DNA from 2 places in the Pseudomonas sp. P5_B2 genome. Region 2 is predicted to be linked to the other one. Evidence: predicted binding sites of a transcription regulator. Region 2 holds the regulator's gene; the other holds the start of a gene.
The links. The regulator FliA, encoded in region 2, starts transcription of late flagellar genes. The targets are predictions, from matches to a motif close to CTAAAGTTTNNNNNNNNNNNGCCGNTAA.

Region 1 (4,887 bases), on a different contig from region 2:
ACGCGGCTGATGGACTGGCTGTCGCTGGCCAGTTGATTGATCACCAGCACCGACTGATCGATCTCACTGGCCAATTGCGCGATGCTGCCCTGCTGGGACGCCACCAGCCCGCGGCCGGTGATGGTCTCGTCATTGACGCTGTGGGCGCTGCTGACCGCCGCAGCCGCACTGCGCGCCACCTCGAGGGAGGTGGCCGACATCTGGTTCATGGCCGTGGCGACCTGCTCAATCTGCGTACGTTGCCCGGCCACCGCCTGGTTGCTCTGGGTAGAAACGCTTTGAACCTGCCCGGCCTGACGCTCGACCTCATTCACGGTCTTGCCGACGCGCTCGATCAGGTCATGGATTTTCTTCACAGTGCTGTTGAACACCTCGCCCAACTCGCCCAGCTCATCGCGGCTATGCGCGCGAAAGGTCACCGTCATGTCACCGGCTGCGACCTTATCCATCATTGCGCCCAGCCGCTTGAGGGTGGTGCGGGTTGAAGCGTAGAAGCCGCCGTAAAGGTAAAAAATCAGCACAAACACCACCGACAGCGCCACGGTCTGCAAGACCATGTGGGTGCGGTTTTGCTCCAGTCGCTGCTGCAACTGTGTGCCGAGGAACTTCAGCGTGGCTTCATTGAGTTGGTAAGTTTGGTCCATCAGGCCGGTGACCTGATCGTAAAAGCCCTGCCAGGGTGTATCGAGTGTGTCCGCCATCACCACTTTTTCTTCGAACAGCTCACTGGCTTTTTTCAGCGAGGCCTTGCTGCTATCAGCTTGCGCAGCCAGGGTTTCGCGCGCTGCCTTGCTGGAGCCCAAGGCGTCCTGCAGCTTCAGGCTGTATTCACCCTGAAGCCTTTCGATCTGTGCCAACAGCTCATCAAATCGAGTGCTCGACGCAGAGTTGATAAAGCCTTGCCCCAGCGAAAAGGAACCCATCGCCCGGCCTTCGCCCAGCAGTTGGGTCACACGCGGAGTGACGCTTGTGATCAGTTCGCTCAGTTGACGCATATCGCTTTGGCTGTCACGACTGAGGCCGGCCTGAGTGGCGATGATCTGGCTGAAAATCTGCGCGTTGCCGAGCAGTTTGCCGATCATGCCACTTTTGCTTTGCAGGGAAGTTTCCGCTTGCTGGGCCTTGAACGCGGCGATCATTTCATCGCGTTTGCCGTCGAAAGTCGTGATCTGCTCCGGATCAGTAGTCATCGCCGTCAGCCCTTGCAGGCGCGCCAGGATACTTTGCTCCAGCACGCCGATCTTCGACTCGACATTGCCGGCCTTGCCGGACTGGCCCAGCGTGACGTTGATCTGCACCAGATTATTCAGGGTCTCCAGGTCTCGCCGAAGGGTCAGACCGCTGCCCAGCAGGTCGAGGCTCTGCAGTTCGACTTGTGTGCCCTGAAATTCACGATAGGAGTCGCGCACCAGATAAAAGTTGGTGACCAGCATGGGCACAAGGAACAGCACGCTGATCAGGCTGAACTTCATGCCGAAGCTCAGGCGGTTCATTAGCGCGACGGCGGGATAGAGCAAGCTCTTCACTGGAAGTCTCCCTTTGAATTCTTATTTTTATTTGGCAGGCGCTAATTGGCGGCAGATAGCCACTATTCAGCGCTATCCCTGTATATCTTATATCGGCAGGGTGTTTTGTAACTTAAGGTTAAAGAAGGAAGGCGCGGACCTGTAGCAGCTGGCGCAGCCTGCGTCCGGCTGCGCAGCAGTCGTCATGAAGACACTGAGGAGTGTCAGATGTATTGCGTCATTGGATTGGCGACTGCTTCGCAGCCGGACGCAGGCTGCTACAGGGATTGAGGTGCTAAGAGAAGACAGTCCACAGCGCAAAACCGGCGTACCAGAGCACCGCCGCGCGCAGTAGCAACTCCCAGATCCGGTCCAGGCTGTTGATGCCATCAGGTCCGACGACCGGTGCCGGAATTTCGCCGGCGACCATCCCGACCTTCTCGATCAGCTGAGCGGCGCTGATGTTCCAGTTCAGCAACTCATGCAACATCACCCGGCCGACCGCCACAAAGTTACCTACCAGTGCAAAACTCGCCGCCAGCAAACGCACGGGCACCCAATCAAAGGCGTGACGCAATTGGGCCGCGCGCTCGACCACGGCCGGGTTCTGCCCATGCTCCTCGGTCAGTGCCAACAAGCGATAACTGAGCGCGGCAACCGGCCCCAGCAGGAAGTACCAGAAAATGACCGCAAAGAAACTCTGGTATGCCTCCCACAGCAGGTGCGCTTCAACCCGTTCCAGCAATTGTTCGGCGCTATCGGCGCAAATATCCAGGTCGCGTTCGGCCACATGCTCAGCGGCTTGTAGGTCTTCCCGACGCCAGGCATCGCGAAATGGCCCCAGGCCGGCCAGCAGATCGCCGCGCCCCAGGCTGTAAATCACCACCAGCAAATGCACCGGTAACGCCAGCAGACCATAGGCCACGGGGTCCAGCACCACCAGTAGCAACCCCAGCAGTGCGACCGGCAACAGCACCATAATGACCAGGATCAACCATGGCCGATCGATCAGACGTGGGGTGACCTCAAGCTTGTTCAGCTCGCGCACCCAACCGCCATCTCGTTGGACCCGATGGCGCAATGCCGAGAATTTCTCGATCCACACCGCCAACAGCAACACCACAAAACTCATTGTCCTTCCTCTTTTGCCAGGGCTGCGCGATAGCGCGCCCAGTCGAATGCCGGTCCTGGATCGGTCTTGCGCCCTGGGGCGACGTCACTGTGCCCGCAAATGCGCTGCGCAGTGATGCCGGTGTAGGCGTTTTGCAGCTGCCGGGTCAACGCCGTCAGCGCGAGATACTGAGCATCGGTGAACGGCAGATCATCCGTGCCTTCAAGCTCGATGCCCACCGAAAAATCGTTACAGGTTTCCCGGCCTCCGAAGCTCGAAACACCGGCGTGCCAGGCGCGCTCATTACAAGAGACAAACTGAGTGACAGTGCCATCACGCTCAATCAGAAAGTGGGCTGACACCCGTAAGTCAGCAATGCCTTCAAAATAAGGATGCTCCGTGACATCCAGACGATTCTGGAAGAATTCTTGCACTTTGCCGGTGGCGAACTGCGCTGGCGGCAAGCTGATGTTGTGGATCACCAGCAGCGAAATTTCGCCCGAGGGGCGCGCATTGAAGTTGGGTGAGGGGCATAAACGCACGTCCTGACACCAACCACTCGCGGGGTCCAACTGCATACAGGTTCCTTCAACGACGACTGTGTTGGCGCCCAGTATGCCGCGATAGCCCCTCCGGATGCGATCATTGCCGCGAATGGAACGTCTATGAGACCTTGGGTTGACTCGTGCCATGGCCCTATAATCGGATCACTTTGTTTGTGGAGCCCGATATGCCGAATCTACGTCTCGCCGACTTGACCGCCGAAATCGAAGCCAACGTACGCCGTGCGCTGCGCGAAGACATCGGCAGCGGCGACATCACCGCGCAGCTGATCCCGGCCGAACGCCTGGCAAAAGCCACCATCATCACTCGTGATGCCGCCGTCATTGCTGGCACTGCGTGGGTCGATGCGGTTTTCCGGCAACTGGACCCACGGGTCGCAGTGCATTGGCAGGTGAGTGACGGCGAACGGGTAAACCCCAATCAGGCGCTGTTCCACCTCGAAGGCCCGGCGCGCTCTCTGCTCTCCGGCGAACGCAGTGCACTGAACTTCCTGCAATTGCTGTCGGGCGTGGCCACGCGTGCGCAGTACCTGGCGGATTTTGTCGCCAACACCCAAGTTAAGTTGCTCGACACCCGCAAAACCCTGCCCGGACTGCGCCTGGCGCAAAAATACGCCGTGACCTGCGGCGGCTGCCACAACCACCGCATCGGTCTGTATGACGCCTTCCTGATCAAGGAAAACCATATCGCCGCCAGCGGGGGCATCCCTGAGGCCATTAACGCCGCGCACAAGATTGCCCCGGGCAAACCGGTGGAGATCGAAGTGGAAAGCTTGAGCGAGCTCAAAGAAGCTCTGGCGGCGGGTGCTGACATCATCATGCTCGATGAACTGAGCCTGGATGACATGCGCGAAGCTGTGCGCCTGAACGCAGGCAAGGCCAAACTGGAGGCCAGCGGCGGGATCAATGAAAGTACGTTGCTGCCTGTCGCCGAAACCGGGGTCGATTACATTTCGATTGGCGCGATGACCAAGGATGTGAAGGCTATCGATCTGTCGATGCGGCTCAGCCTCTAAGACGCAGCTACAAGCGGCAAGCTCCAAGCTTCAAGCAGTTTTGCTCTGACTTGTAGCTTACCGTTTGAAACTTGAAGCTGCTCTCAGACCACCAGATTGTTCATCTCGCAATACTCTTCCCACTCGACACCCAGCACCTCGGCCGCCTCCTTGTGCAGCACCAGGCGCGCAGCCTCGAACTCTTCCGGGGTGGAGGTGTACTTGAGCGTCAATTCCCACGGCTGCAAGCCCTGGGCTTCGGCCTCGTCCTCGAACGCCCATTGAATCTGGTCTTTCTGATCATCGGCCGGCAGGTCCTTGATCTCTTCGGCTAGCTGGGGCGAATCCAGCAAGTACTTTTTGAGCGCTTCTTCGTGTCTGGCTTCTTGGGTTAATTCTTTAACGGTCATGTTGTTCTCGCTGATCTGGGGAATGGAAGATGGATCTGGATCATCAAGGATCTCTCTGACGCAAAAAACCGGTTGAAGCCCGGTTTGTCTGGCCTTCAGAACCATTCGGGGATCATCTGAAAACTGCAAAGTTGTACGTGTGCAATACCGAATATAGGACGTTTGGTTGACGATTTATATGGACTTTTACTTCAATTCGACAAAAAACGCTGGAAGGGCTTTGAGCAGAAAGGTGAAACAGCAGAGGAGTGGTGCCCGAGACAGGAATCGAACCTGCGACCTTCGCGTTACGAGTGCGCTGCT
Region 2 (12,665 bases):
TTCGCCGACGCCGGCAAGGTTTACGCGCTGCTGACGATCGGTGACGGTTTGGTGGCGCAATTGCCATCGCTGCTGTTGTCCACCGCGGCGGCGATCATGGTGACCCGTGCTTCCGGTTCGGAAGACATGGGCAAGCAAATCAACCGTCAGATGTTCGCTTCGCCCAAAGCACTGGCCGTCGCAGCAGGTTTGATGGCGGTGATGGGTCTGGTCCCGGGCATGCCACACTTCTCGTTCCTGAGCATGGCGGCCGTCGCGGCCGGTGGTGCGTACCTGTTCTGGAAGAAGCAGAACGGGGTCAAGGTCCAGGCCGAGCAAGAGGTTAAGCGTCAACAGGAACTGCTGCCTTCGCCGGCTCGTGCCATGGAGACCAAAGAACTTGGCTGGGACGACGTCACGCCAATCGACATGATTGGCCTGGAAGTCGGCTATCGCCTGATTCCGCTGGTGGACCGCAATCAGGGCGGTCAACTGCTGGCGCGGATCAAGGGCGTGCGCAAGAAGCTGTCCCAGGACCTGGGCTTCTTGATGCCGACCGTGCATATCCGTGACAACCTTGACTTGGCACCCAGTGCCTATCGCCTGACCTTGATGGGGGTGATTCTGGCTGAGGCGGAGATTTACCCGGATCGCGAACTGGCGATCAACCCGGGACAGGTCTACGGCACGCTTAATGGCATAACCGCCAAAGATCCGGCTTTTGGGTTGGAAGCGGTCTGGATCGAAATCAGTCAGCGCGCCCAGGCGCAATCCCTCGGTTACACCGTGGTCGATGCCAGTACGGTCGTGGCCACTCACTTGAACCAGATTCTATACAAACACTCCAGCGAGCTGATTGGTCACGAAGAAGTCCAGCAACTCATGCAATTGCTGGCCAAAAGCTCACCTAAATTGGCTGAGGAGTTGGTGCCGGGCGTGGTTTCGCTGTCGCAGTTGCTCAAGGTGTTGCAGGCGCTGCTGGCCGAACAGGTGCCTGTGCGGGACATTCGCAGCATCGCCGAGGCAATCGCCAACAATGCCGCCAAGAGTCAAGATACTGCCGCACTGGTGGCCGCTGTGCGCGTCGGCGTATCCCGCGCAATCGTCCAAAGCATTGTAGGTACTGACTCTGAGCTACCAGTGATTACTCTGGAGCCAAGGTTGGAACAGATATTGCTCAATAGTCTGCAGAAGGCCGGACAAGGCTCGGAAGAGGGCGTTCTGCTGGAGCCAAGCATGGCTGAGAAATTGCAACGTTCGTTGATCGATGCCGCGCAGCGTCAGGAAATGCAAGGTCAACCGGTGATTCTGCTGGTGGCCGGTCCGGTTCGTGCCATGTTGTCGCGATTTGGCCGGCTGGCAGTCCCGGGGTTGCATGTGTTGGCTTATCAGGAAATTCCTGACAACAAGCAAGTGACCATCGTTGCGACTGTAGGGCCCAACGGCTGAGGTAGTGGTGTATGCAAGTTAAGCGTTTTTTTGCCGCCGATATGCGTCAGGCCATGAAACTGGTTCGTGAAGAACTGGGCGCTGATGCCGCCATTATTGGCAATCGCCGGATCGCCGGTGGTGTCGAGTTGACGGCTGCGCTGGATTACAAATTGTCGGCGCTGGCCCCACGTGTTCCGAACATGGAACTCGAGGAAGAGCTGCGCAAGACTCAGTCGCGCATCGTGACTGCCCAGGCCGAGTTGAGCCTGCGTGGCGACGGCGAAACCGAAGGTGACAAGACCAACAATCGCCAGTTGTTCGCCGGCCTGCCACTCACCGCCGCCGAGCCGCTGATCGAACCGACCTACGCCGAACCGCGTCCCGCAGCACCCGCCCCGGCACCTGTCGCCGGTGGCGTTGACCCACGTGCATTCGACTCGATGCGTTTTGAGCTCAACAGCCTGCGCGAACTGATGGAAGTGCAACTCGGTTCGCTGGCCTGGAATCAGCTGCAAGGCAGCCGTCCGGCCCAGGCCAACCTTTGGCGTCGCCTGCAACGCGTCGGCCTGTCCGGCCCGTTGTCCCGCGATTTGTTGGCTATGATTCCTGACATTGATGAGCCCCGTCAGGCTTGGCGCATGTTGCTGGCGCACCTGGCGCAGAAGATCGTCACACCGGAAGTCGAGCCGCTGGAAGAGGGTGGTGTGATCGCCATGGTCGGTCCTGCCGGCATGGGCAAGACCACCACCCTGGCCAAGCTCGCCGCCCGTTACGTGCTCAAGTATGGCGCGCAGAACATCGCGCTGGTGAGCATGGACAGCTTTCGCATTGGCGCACAGGAGCAGCTAAGGACGCTCGGGCGCATTCTCAATGTGTCGGTGATCCACCTCAATCCGGGTCAGTCGCTGGTTCAGGCACTGGAACCGTTGCTGCGCAAACGCGTGGTATTGATTGATACAGCGGGCCTTCAGGCCAGCGATCCGGCACTGCGTATGCAACTCGAAAGTCTGGCCGGGCGTGGCATCAAATCCAAAAATTATCTGGTGTTGGCAACCACTAGCCAGAAACAGGTTCTAACGGCTGCTTATCACAGTTACAAGCGTTGCGGGCTCGCTGGCTGCATCCTGACTAAACTGGATGAAACGGCAAGTCTGGGCGAGGTGTTAAGCCTGGCGATCAGTCACGAATTACCGGTGGCTTACCTGACTGACGGCCCGCGGATTCCGGATGATTTGCATCTGCCGCGTCGTCATCAGTTGGTCAGCCGCGCCGTCAGCGTGCAAATGCAGGAAGAGCCCAGCGAAGAAGCCATGGCTGATATGTTTGCTGATATTTACCACAGCCCGACCAAACAGGTCGGCTAAGGTAGTAATGAACAGTTTTTGTACCTACATCGATGGCCTGCCATGCATTGTTCCTTTAGCGAACGCGCAGCCAGTAATGTGGCCTCCGTCTATGCAAGACAAGGTAAAGAAATAACATGGGCAGCATGCATCCCGTACAGGTGATCGCGGTGACCGGCGGCAAAGGTGGCGTCGGCAAGACTAACGTGTCAGTGAATTTGTCACTGGCCCTGGCCGAGCTCGGCCGTCGCGTCTTGTTGTTGGACGCTGACCTGGGTCTGGCGAATGTCGACGTCCTGTTGGGACTGACACCCAAACGGACCCTGGCCGACGTGATCGAAGGCCGCTGTGAGCTGCGCGACGTTCTGTTGCAGGGGCCAGGCGGTATTCGAATCGTTCCGGCGGCGTCCGGCACACAGAGCATGGTTCACCTGAGCCCGGCTCAACACGCCGGCCTGATTCAGGCCTTCAGCGATATCGGCGACAACCTCGACGTCCTGGTGATCGACACGGCTGCGGGTATTGGTGACTCGGTCGTCAGTTTCGTTCGTGCAGCGCAAGAAGTTTTGCTGGTGGTCTGCGACGAGCCGACTTCGATCACCGACGCCTACGCGCTGATCAAATTGCTTAACCGCGATTACGGCATGAACCGCTTCCGCGTCCTGGCCAACATGGCCCAGAGCCCGCAAGAAGGCCGTAACCTGTTCGCCAAGTTGACCAAGGTCACCGATCGCTTCCTCGACGTCGCCCTGCAGTACGTTGGTGCGGTGCCTTACGACGAAAGCGTGCGCAAGGCGGTGCAGAAGCAACGTGCCGTTTATGAAGCCTTTCCGCGCTCCAAGTGCGCCCTGGCGTTCAAGGCCATCGCGCAGAAAGTCGATACCTGGCCATTGCCTGCCAACCCGCGTGGGCACCTGGAGTTTTTTGTCGAGCGCCTCGTGCAGCAGACCGCGGGACCCGTTTTATGACATCCAGTGGCTACAACCTCTACAAGATGTCGGCACGTGACGCGCAGTACGAGCTGATCGAGCGTTACGCGCCACTGGTCAAACGCATTGCTTACCACTTGCTGGCCCGTCTGCCGGCCAGTGTTCAAGTTGAAGACCTGATTCAGGCCGGGATGATCGGCCTGCTTGAAGTGTCGACCAAATACGACGCCAGCAAAGGCGCCAGTTTCGAGACGTACGCGGGCATACGAATCCGCGGCGCCATGCTCGATGAAGTGCGCAAGGGGGACTGGGCGCCGCGTTCGGTCCACCGAAATACCCGCATGGTCAGCGACGCAATTCGCTCTATTGAAGCTAAAACCGGCCGTGACGCTAAAGATCACGAGGTTGCGGCCGAACTCCAATTGAGTCTCGACGATTATTACGGGATTTTGAACGACACCCTGGGCAGCCGCTTATTCAGTTTCGACGATCTGTTGCAGGACGGCGAACACGAAGGGCTGCACGAGGATGGCGCGAGTGCTCATCTCGAGCCGTCACGCGATCTGGAAGATGAACGCTTCCAGGCGGCGCTGGCGGACGCGATTGCCAATTTGCCGGAGCGTGAGCGACTGGTGTTGGCGCTGTACTACGACGAAGAGTTGAACCTCAAGGAAATCGGTGAGGTCCTGGGGGTCAGCGAATCGCGGGTCAGTCAGTTGCATAGCCAGTGCGCGGCCCGTTTGCGGGGGCGTTTGGGGGAGTGGCGAGCGCGCTGAAGGCAGTGTGGGGACACTGCGAACGAGGCTGGTGCGGTTTTGAACGGCACCGGTCGCGATCTGTTGTGCTCCAGACAGTCATCCAATGCATTGCCGGTTTGAATGAAATGGCGTGTCCAGGTGCTGGGCGCGTTTAAGACTGCTTGGAGGTCGAATTGGACAAGAACATGAAAATCCTCATCGTTGATGACTTCTCAACGATGCGGCGAATCATAAAAAACCTGTTGCGTGACCTTGGGTTCACCAACACGGTCGAAGCCGATGATGGCACTACTGCCATTCCGGTTCTCAACAGTGGAAGCATCGACTTTCTGGTAACGGACTGGAACATGCCTGGCATGTCCGGTATCGACTTGCTGCGCCACGTGCGCGCCAATGAAAAGCTCAAGAACCTGCCGGTGCTGATGGTAACTGCTGAAGCCAAGCGCGAGCAGATCATCGAAGCGGCCCAGGCTGGTGTAAATGGCTATGTCGTCAAACCCTTCACGGCCCAGGCGTTGAAAGAAAAAATCGAGAAGATTTTCGACCGCATCGGTTGATCCACTGCGCCACGGGGGAGCTATGGAGCATAAAGAGTCTTCACTGGGCGATTTCGAATCGACCCTGAAAAAACACGCAGTGGAACTGGTCGAGAGCCTTGAAAAAGGCAGGTTCGGCGACGCTGTGCAATTGATCCATGAGCTCAATCAGACCCGTGACCGCGGCCTGTACCATGAAGTGGGCAAGCTCACTCGCGAGCTGCACAGTGCGATCGTCAATTTCCAGATTGACCCGAACATGCCGCAAGCCGAGGAAGTGTCCCAGATCACGGACGCCACTGAGCGCCTGGGGTACGTGGTCCAGCTGACCGAGGCCGCGGCCAACCGCACCATGGATCTGGTGGAAAACGCCACGCCGCTGGTCAACAGCCTGAGCCAGGAAGCCCTGGCGTTGAGCACGGACTGGAGCCGGTTCATGCGTCGCGAAGTGGGGGCGCAAGAGTTCCGTGAACTGGCCCGCCGGGTCGATGGTTTCCTGACTCGCAGCACCGAAGACAACCGGACGGTGTCGAGCAACCTCAACGACATCCTGCTGGCTCAGGATTACCAGGACCTCACCGGTCAGGTGATCAAGCGCGTGACCCAATTGGTCACCGAAGTCGAAAGCAACTTGCTCAAGCTCGTACTCATGGCCAGCCAGGTAGACCGCTTTGCGGGTATCGAACATGACCGTGCATCGATGCTGGCCGAAAAAGATCCGCAAAAACATCTCTCTCAGGGTGAAGGTCCGCAGATTCATGCCGATAAAAGAGAAGACGTTGTGTCCGGTCAGGACGATGTGGACGATTTGCTATCCAGTCTTGGATTTTAGGTTAGACCTTTAGGAGCACCCCCTTAATGAGCTTCGGCGCCGATGAAGAGATCCTTCAGGATTTCCTGGTTGAGGCCGGCGAGATTCTAGAGCAGCTGTCCGAACAGCTGGTCGAGCTGGAAAGCCGACCGGATGATGCGGACTTGCTCAATGCAATTTTTCGCGGTTTTCACACTGTAAAAGGGGGCGCCGGCTTCCTCCAGCTCAACGAGCTGGTGGAGTGCTGCCACATCGCCGAGAACGTGTTTGACATCCTGCGCAAGGGTGAGCGTCGCGTTGATTCGGAACTGATGGATGTGGTCCTTGAAGCGCTGGACGCGGTGAACAACATGTTCAGCGAAGTCCGCGAGCAAAGCCCGATCACCGCTGCGACACCTGAATTGCTGGCGGCTCTGGCCCGTCTGGCCGAGCCGCAATCGGCTGATGAACAAGCACCGGTGGCTGAAGTGGCACAGGCAACTGCCGCTGACAGTGAATCGGACGACATCACCGACAGCGAGTTCGAACAACTGCTGGACTCGCTGAATGCTATCAAGGCTGAGGCCGAAGCGCCGGTGACTGCGCCAACGCCGCTCAACAATGCCGCTGCCAGCGATGAAATCACTGATGCCGAGTTCGAGTCGTTGCTCGATCAGCTGCACGGTAAAGGCCAGTTCGTTGTTGATGCCGTGGTCGCCGCACCCGCCGCACCCGCCGCACCCGCCGCTCCCGTTGCCCCGAAAGAAGCAGGCGACAGCTGCGACATTACCGACGACGAATTTGAAGCACTGCTCGACCAACTGCACGGCAAAGGCAATTTTGCGGTGGATGCGCTGGAGTCGGCCATTGCTTCCGTGTCGGCACCGGCCGCACCGACAGCAGCCGCAGCGGGCAGCGATCTGATCTCCGATCAGGAGTTCGAAGCGCTGCTCGACGAATTGCACGGCAAAGGCAAGTTCAGCGAAGTCGGGACAGTTTCTGCCATCTCCTCCGTCGCGGCGCCAGTCGCAAAGGCGGTCGCACCGGCAGCGGTTGCCAAGGCGCCAGAGCCAAAAGCGCAAACGCCCAAACCGGTCGCCGCCGCTGCCCCGGCCCGAGCTACGGCCGCGCCGCCACCGGAAAAGCCGGCCAGCGAAGCCGAGACCACCGTTCGGGTCGATACCGCGCGTCTCGATGAAATCATGAACATGGTGGGCGAGTTGGTGCTGGTGCGTAACCGTTTGGTTCGCCTGGGTGCCAACAGCGCTGATGAGGCCATGTCCAAGGCTGTGTCGAACCTTGATGTGGTGACGGCTGACCTGCAAACCGCTGTCATGAAGACCCGGATGCAACCGATCAAGAAGGTGTTCGGGCGCTTCCCGCGTTTGGTCCGTGACCTGGCTCGCCAGCTCAAGAAAGAAATCAACCTGGAACTGGTCGGCGAAGAAACCGACCTCGACAAGAACCTAGTCGAGGCTCTGGCTGACCCGCTGGTCCACTTGGTGCGCAACGCGGTCGACCACGGCATCGAATCGCCGGAAGAACGCGAAGCCTCGGGCAAGTCCCGTGGCGGCAGGGTGGTTCTCGCGGCGGAACAGGAAGGCGACCATATCCTGCTGTCGATCTCCGATGACGGCAAAGGCATGGACCCGCACGTCCTGCGTTCGATCGCGGTAAAACGCGGTGTGATGGACAAGGACGCAGCGGATCGCTTGAGCGACACCGAGTGCTACAACCTGATTTTCGCGCCAGGGTTTTCGACCAAAACCGAAATTTCCGACGTGTCGGGTCGTGGCGTGGGCATGGACGTGGTGAAAACCAAGATTTCCCAGCTCAATGGTTCAATCAACATCTACTCGGCCAAGGGCCAGGGCTCGAAGATCGTCATCAAGGTCCCGTTGACCCTGGCGATCATGCCGACGCTGATGGTCATGCTCGGCAACCAGGCGTTTGCGTTCCCGCTGGTGAACGTCAACGAGATCTTCCACCTCGACCTGTCGACCACCAACGTGGTGGACGGCCAGGAAGTGGTGATCGTGCGCGATAAGGCGCTGCCACTGTTTTATCTCAAGCGCTGGCTGGTCCGCTCCGCCGCTCACGAAGAGCAGCGCGAAGGTCATGTGGTGATCCTTTCGGTGGGCACGCAGCGGGTCGGCTTTGTCGTCGATCAGTTGGTGGGCCAGGAAGAAGTGGTCATCAAGCCATTGGGCAAAATGCTTCAGGGAACCCCGGGCATGTCGGGCGCCACCATCACTGGTGACGGCCGTATTGCGCTGATTCTCGATGTTCCGAGCATGCTCAAGCGTTACGCCACGCGGCGTATTTGATTCTGGTGGAGCGGGGCGACTGAGCCTCGCTCCGTCTAATGGAGAGTTTATGGCTGTCAAAGTCCTGGTGGTGGACGATTCGGGGTTTTTCCGCCGCCGCGTCTCGGAAATTCTTTCAGCGGATTCGAATATCCAGGTCGTCGGTACGGCGACCAACGGAAAAGAGGCGATCGATCAGGCCCTGGCCCTCAAGCCGGACGTGATCACCATGGACTACGAGATGCCCATGATGGACGGCATCACGGCTGTTCGACACATCATGCAGCGCTGCCCGACGCCGGTGTTGATGTTCTCGTCGCTGACCCACGAAGGCGCCCGGGTCACCCTCGATGCACTGGACGCCGGCGCCGTCGATTTCCTGCCGAAGAATTTCGAAGACATCTCCCGTAACCCGGAGAAGGTCAAGCAACTGCTGTGCGAGAAGATTCTGAGCATTTCGCGCAGTAACCGTCGTGCCAACACCTACAGCGCACCGGCCCCTTTCGCCGCGCCAGCGCTAGCCCCGGCACCTTCGCCAGTGCCTTCAAACATCAGCAGTTACGGCAGTAGCGCACCGTCGCGTCCAGCGCCGGCACCGATACCGACGCGCACGCATGCGCCGGTGTCGTCCGGACCATCGTCGCCCGCCCCGAAACGCAAAGCCTACAAGCTGGTGGCCATCGGCACGTCCACTGGCGGTCCGGTTGCGCTGCAACGCGTCTTGACCCAGTTGCCGGCCAACTTCCCGGCACCGCTGGTGTTGATCCAGCACATGCCGGCGGCGTTCACTAAAGCCTTTGCCGAACGCCTGGACAAGCTCTGCCGTATCAGCGTCAAGGAAGCCGAGGATGGCGACATCCTGCGTCCTGGCCTGGCGCTGCTGGCCCCGGGTGGCAAGCAAATGATGATCGACGGCCGTGGCGCGGTGAAAATCCTGCCGGGCGACGAGCGTCTCAATTACAGACCGAGCGTGGATATCACTTTCGGTTCGGCTGCCAAGTCCTACGGCGACAAAGTTCTGGCGGTCGTACTGACCGGGATGGGCGCCGACGGCCGCGAAGGTGCTCGCCTGCTCAAGCAGAGCGGCAGCGCGATCTGGGCACAGGATGAAGCCAGTTGCGTGATCTATGGCATGCCAATGGCCATTGTCAAAGCCGACCTCGCAGATGCGATCTACGGGCTGGAAGATATTGGCAAGCACTTGGTCGAGGCGTGTATCTGATGGATGTTTTAAGCCTGATCGGCATCATCATGGCGTTCGTCGCCATCATTGGCGGCAACTACCTTGAAGGCGGCCACCTCGGTGCGCTGGCCAACGGTCCGGCAGCGCTGATCGTCCTCGGCGGGACCATCGGCGCAGCCTTGCTGCAATCGCCGATGAGCGCTTTCAAACGTGCCATGCAAATTCTCCACTGGATTCTGTTTCCGCCACGCGTTGACCTGGCCGGTGGCATTGATCGCGTGGTGAGCTGGAGCCTGACCGCCCGCAAGGAAGGTTTGCTCGGCCTGGAAGGGGTGGCCGATACCGAACCCGACAGCTACTCGCGCAAAGGCCTGCAACTGCTGGTTGACGGTGCCGAACCGGAAGCGATTCGCAGCATTCTGGAAGTGGATTTCTACACCCAGGAAAGCCGCGACATCGAAGCCGCCAAAGTCTTCGAAAGCATGGGCGGCTACGCGCCGACCATCGGCATTATCGGTGCGGTGATGGGTCTGATTCATGTCATGGGCAACCTCGCCGATCCGACCCAACTGGGCAGCGGTATTGCCGTGGCCTTCGTCGCCACCATTTATGGCGTGGCCAGTGCCAACCTGGTGCTGTTGCCGATTGCCGCCAAGCTCAAGTCCGTCGCCTTGCGCCAGTCGCGGTACCGCGAAATGTTGCTGGAAGGGATCCTGTCGATCGCCGAAGGTGAAAACCCTCGCTCCATTGAGTTGAAGCTTCAGGGCTTCATGGATTGAGGGGGGAAATGAACTATGGCTCGTCGCAGGCGACCTGAAGAACATGTAAACCATGAGCGCTGGCTCGTTTCCTATGCTGACTTCATCACGTTGCTGTTCGCGTTTTTCGTCGTCATGTACTCGATCTCGTCGATCAACGAAGGCAAGTACAAAGTCATCTCGCAAGCGTTGATCGGGGTCTTCACCGACGCTGATCGCTCCCTCAAGCCGATCCCGGTTGGCGAAGAGCGGCCAATGACCGTGACGCCGGCCAAGCCCTTGGTAAAAGACAGTGAGCAGGTCGATGCTGGCGTCGCCGGTGCCAGCGACCCGCTGAAAAGTATCGCTGATGACATTAGCGCTGCGTTCGGCGACCTGATCAGCTCAAACCAGATGACCGTGCGTGGCAACGAGTTGTGGGTCGAGATCGAGCTCAATTCCAGCCTGTTGTTCGGCAGCGGCGATGCCATGCCCAGCGATATTGCGTTCAACATCATCGACAAGGTGGCCGGGATTCTGAAGCCGTTCGACAACCCGATTCACGTCGAAGGCTTTACCGATGATCGGCCGATCCGCACCGCGCAGTACCCGACCAACTGGGAGCTTTCTTCGGCCCGTTCGGCGAGCATCGTGCGCATGCTGGCGATGCAGGGCGTCAATCCTGGGCGTCTGGCCTCCGTGGGTTACGGCGAATTCCAGCCGGTGGCCAACAACGCGACGGCAGAAGGCCGCGCGCGCAACCGTCGTGTAGTGCTGGTGATTTCGCGCAATCTTGATGTACGCCGCAGCCTGACCGGTACGGGTACCGCTCATGCGCAACCGGATGCCGCGTTGAAGCGGGCTGGCACACAAACTGCACCAACCCCGGTCAAGTCGCCGGGACGAGAGAGCGCCGTCAATTCTCCGTCACCCGCATTAACACGTTGAGCTATTTCTCGGTCGACCCTGTCGACCGGGCGGAACCTTCGAATGAGAGTCTGGGCAGTTGCCAATCAAAAGGGTGGTGTTGGTAAAACCACTTCCTCTATCGCTTTAGCCGGTCTGCTGGCCGAGGCGGGCAAACGCGTGGTCGTGGTCGATCTCGATCCGCATGGCTCCATGACCAGCTACTTTGGTTACGACCCTGACAGCCTGGAACACAGCAGCTACGACTTGTTCCTGCACAAGGGCAGCGTGCCGCAAGGTTTGCCCGGGCAGTTGTTGTTGCCCACCAGCCACGAAAGCATTTCGCTATTGCCCTCCAGCACCGCGTTGGCAACGCTTGAGCGTCAGTCGCCGGGGCAGAGTGGTTTGGGCCTCGTCATCGCCAAGAGCCTGGCCCAGTTGTGGCAGGACTTCGATTACGCCGTGATCGACAGCCCGCCATTGCTCGGCGTACTGATGGTCAATGCCTTGGCGGCGAGCCAGCAGTTGGTGATCCCGGTACAGACCGAGCATTTGGCCGTCAAAGGCCTGGAACGCATGGTCAACACCTTGGCGATGATCAACCGCTCACGCAAGCAAGCGCTGCCGTTCATCATCATTCCGACCTTGTTCGACCGCCGCACCCAGGCTTCCCTCGGAACCTTGCGGGTGCTGCGCGACAAGTACCCGGAAGAAATCTGGCAAGGCTACATCCCGGTCGACACTCGCTTGCGGGATGCGAGCAGGGCAGGGCTTACCCCTTCGCAATTCGACGGCAAGAGCCGCGGTGTTCTCGCTTATCGTGCACTGCTCAAGCAGTTGCTGGCGCATCAATCTGTTGCGCAGGTGGCTTGAGATGAACCTTTCTTGCGGGGTGCTGAAATGAATCGCCCGGTGAAAATCACCTCTCGCCCGCAATTGGCGCTCCAGACTTACCTGGACAGCTTGCTGCAGGACGCGACCGAGGAACTGGCGCCGCTCATCGAGGCGCTAGTCGAAGTGGGCGAGCCTGGAAGTATCCTCGACGAGTTTCAGGCGGCGGTGCTCGAAGAGCGGGCTCGCGATGCGCGTCCCGTGGTGGTTGCAGCCCCTGTGATTGCCCCAGTGATTGCGTCCGAGGCCAAAGCGCCAGCGCCTGTCATGGACGTGTCGGCACCTGTCCTCACGCCGGTTTCTACCGTCGCGCCATTGTTGAAAACGTTGGTGCTACCAGTCGTCAACGTTCATTTGCCACCGAGCAACACACCGCCTCCGGTGGACACCGACGGTCGTCCATCGTGGGCCGCCGAGCCCTTCGAATGCCTGTTGTTCGACGTCGCCGGCCTGACACTGGCGGTGCCATTGGTGTGCCTGGGTTCGATTTATTCTTTGGCCGGTCACGAGCTGACACCGCTGTTCGGTCAGCCGCAATGGTTCCTCGGGATTCTGCCAAGCCAGGCCGGCAACCTGAAAGTACTGGATACCGCGCGTTGGGTCATGCCCGACCGCTACCGCGATGACTTCCGTCAGGGCCTGCAATACGTCATTTCGGTTCAGGGTTATGAGTGGGGGCTGGCGGTGCATCAGGTCAGCCGCTCGTTGCGCCTGGACCCCAACGAAATCAAATGGCGCAGCCACCGTGGTCAACGGCCATGGCTGGCGGGCACCGTGATTGAACATATGTGTGCATTGCTCGACGTTTGCGCACTGGCCGAGCTGATCGCCAGTGGCGGCGCAAAGCACCTGGGCAGTATTAAAAAACCAGCTCAC

Region 1: a site for FliA is predicted at 1,616-1,643, ahead of AC1DRJ_RS09040 (methyl-accepting chemotaxis protein). Genes of this name have one in related genera too.

What each region holds. Positions count from the first base shown of each region.
Region 1 is NZ_JBFULH010000066.1:390-5,276, reverse strand. It holds gene AC1DRJ_RS09040 (methyl-accepting chemotaxis protein) at 1-1,526, opposite strand, end outside; gene ampE (regulatory signaling modulator protein AmpE) at 1,801-2,637, opposite strand; gene ampD (1,6-anhydro-N-acetylmuramyl-L-alanine amidase AmpD) at 2,634-3,194, opposite strand; gene nadC (carboxylating nicotinate-nucleotide diphosphorylase) at 3,347-4,195, shown strand; gene AC1DRJ_RS09020 (DUF6388 family protein) at 4,279-4,584, opposite strand; tRNA gene AC1DRJ_RS09015 (tRNA-Thr) at 4,834-4,887, opposite strand, start outside.
Region 2 is NZ_JBFULH010000006.1:1,067-13,731, forward strand. It holds gene flhA (flagellar biosynthesis protein FlhA) at 1-1,428, shown strand, start outside; gene flhF (flagellar biosynthesis protein FlhF) at 1,440-2,774, shown strand; gene fleN (flagellar synthesis regulator FleN) at 2,891-3,721, shown strand; gene fliA (RNA polymerase sigma factor FliA) at 3,718-4,458, shown strand; gene AC1DRJ_RS01695 (chemotaxis response regulator CheY) at 4,626-4,997, shown strand; gene AC1DRJ_RS01700 (protein phosphatase CheZ) at 5,020-5,808, shown strand; gene AC1DRJ_RS01705 (chemotaxis protein CheA) at 5,835-8,093, shown strand; gene AC1DRJ_RS01710 (protein-glutamate methylesterase/protein-glutamine glutaminase) at 8,143-9,294, shown strand; gene AC1DRJ_RS01715 (flagellar motor protein) at 9,294-10,034, shown strand; gene motD (flagellar motor protein MotD) at 10,050-10,940, shown strand; gene AC1DRJ_RS01725 (ParA family protein) at 10,983-11,771, shown strand; gene AC1DRJ_RS01730 (CheW domain-containing protein) at 11,799-12,665, shown strand, end outside.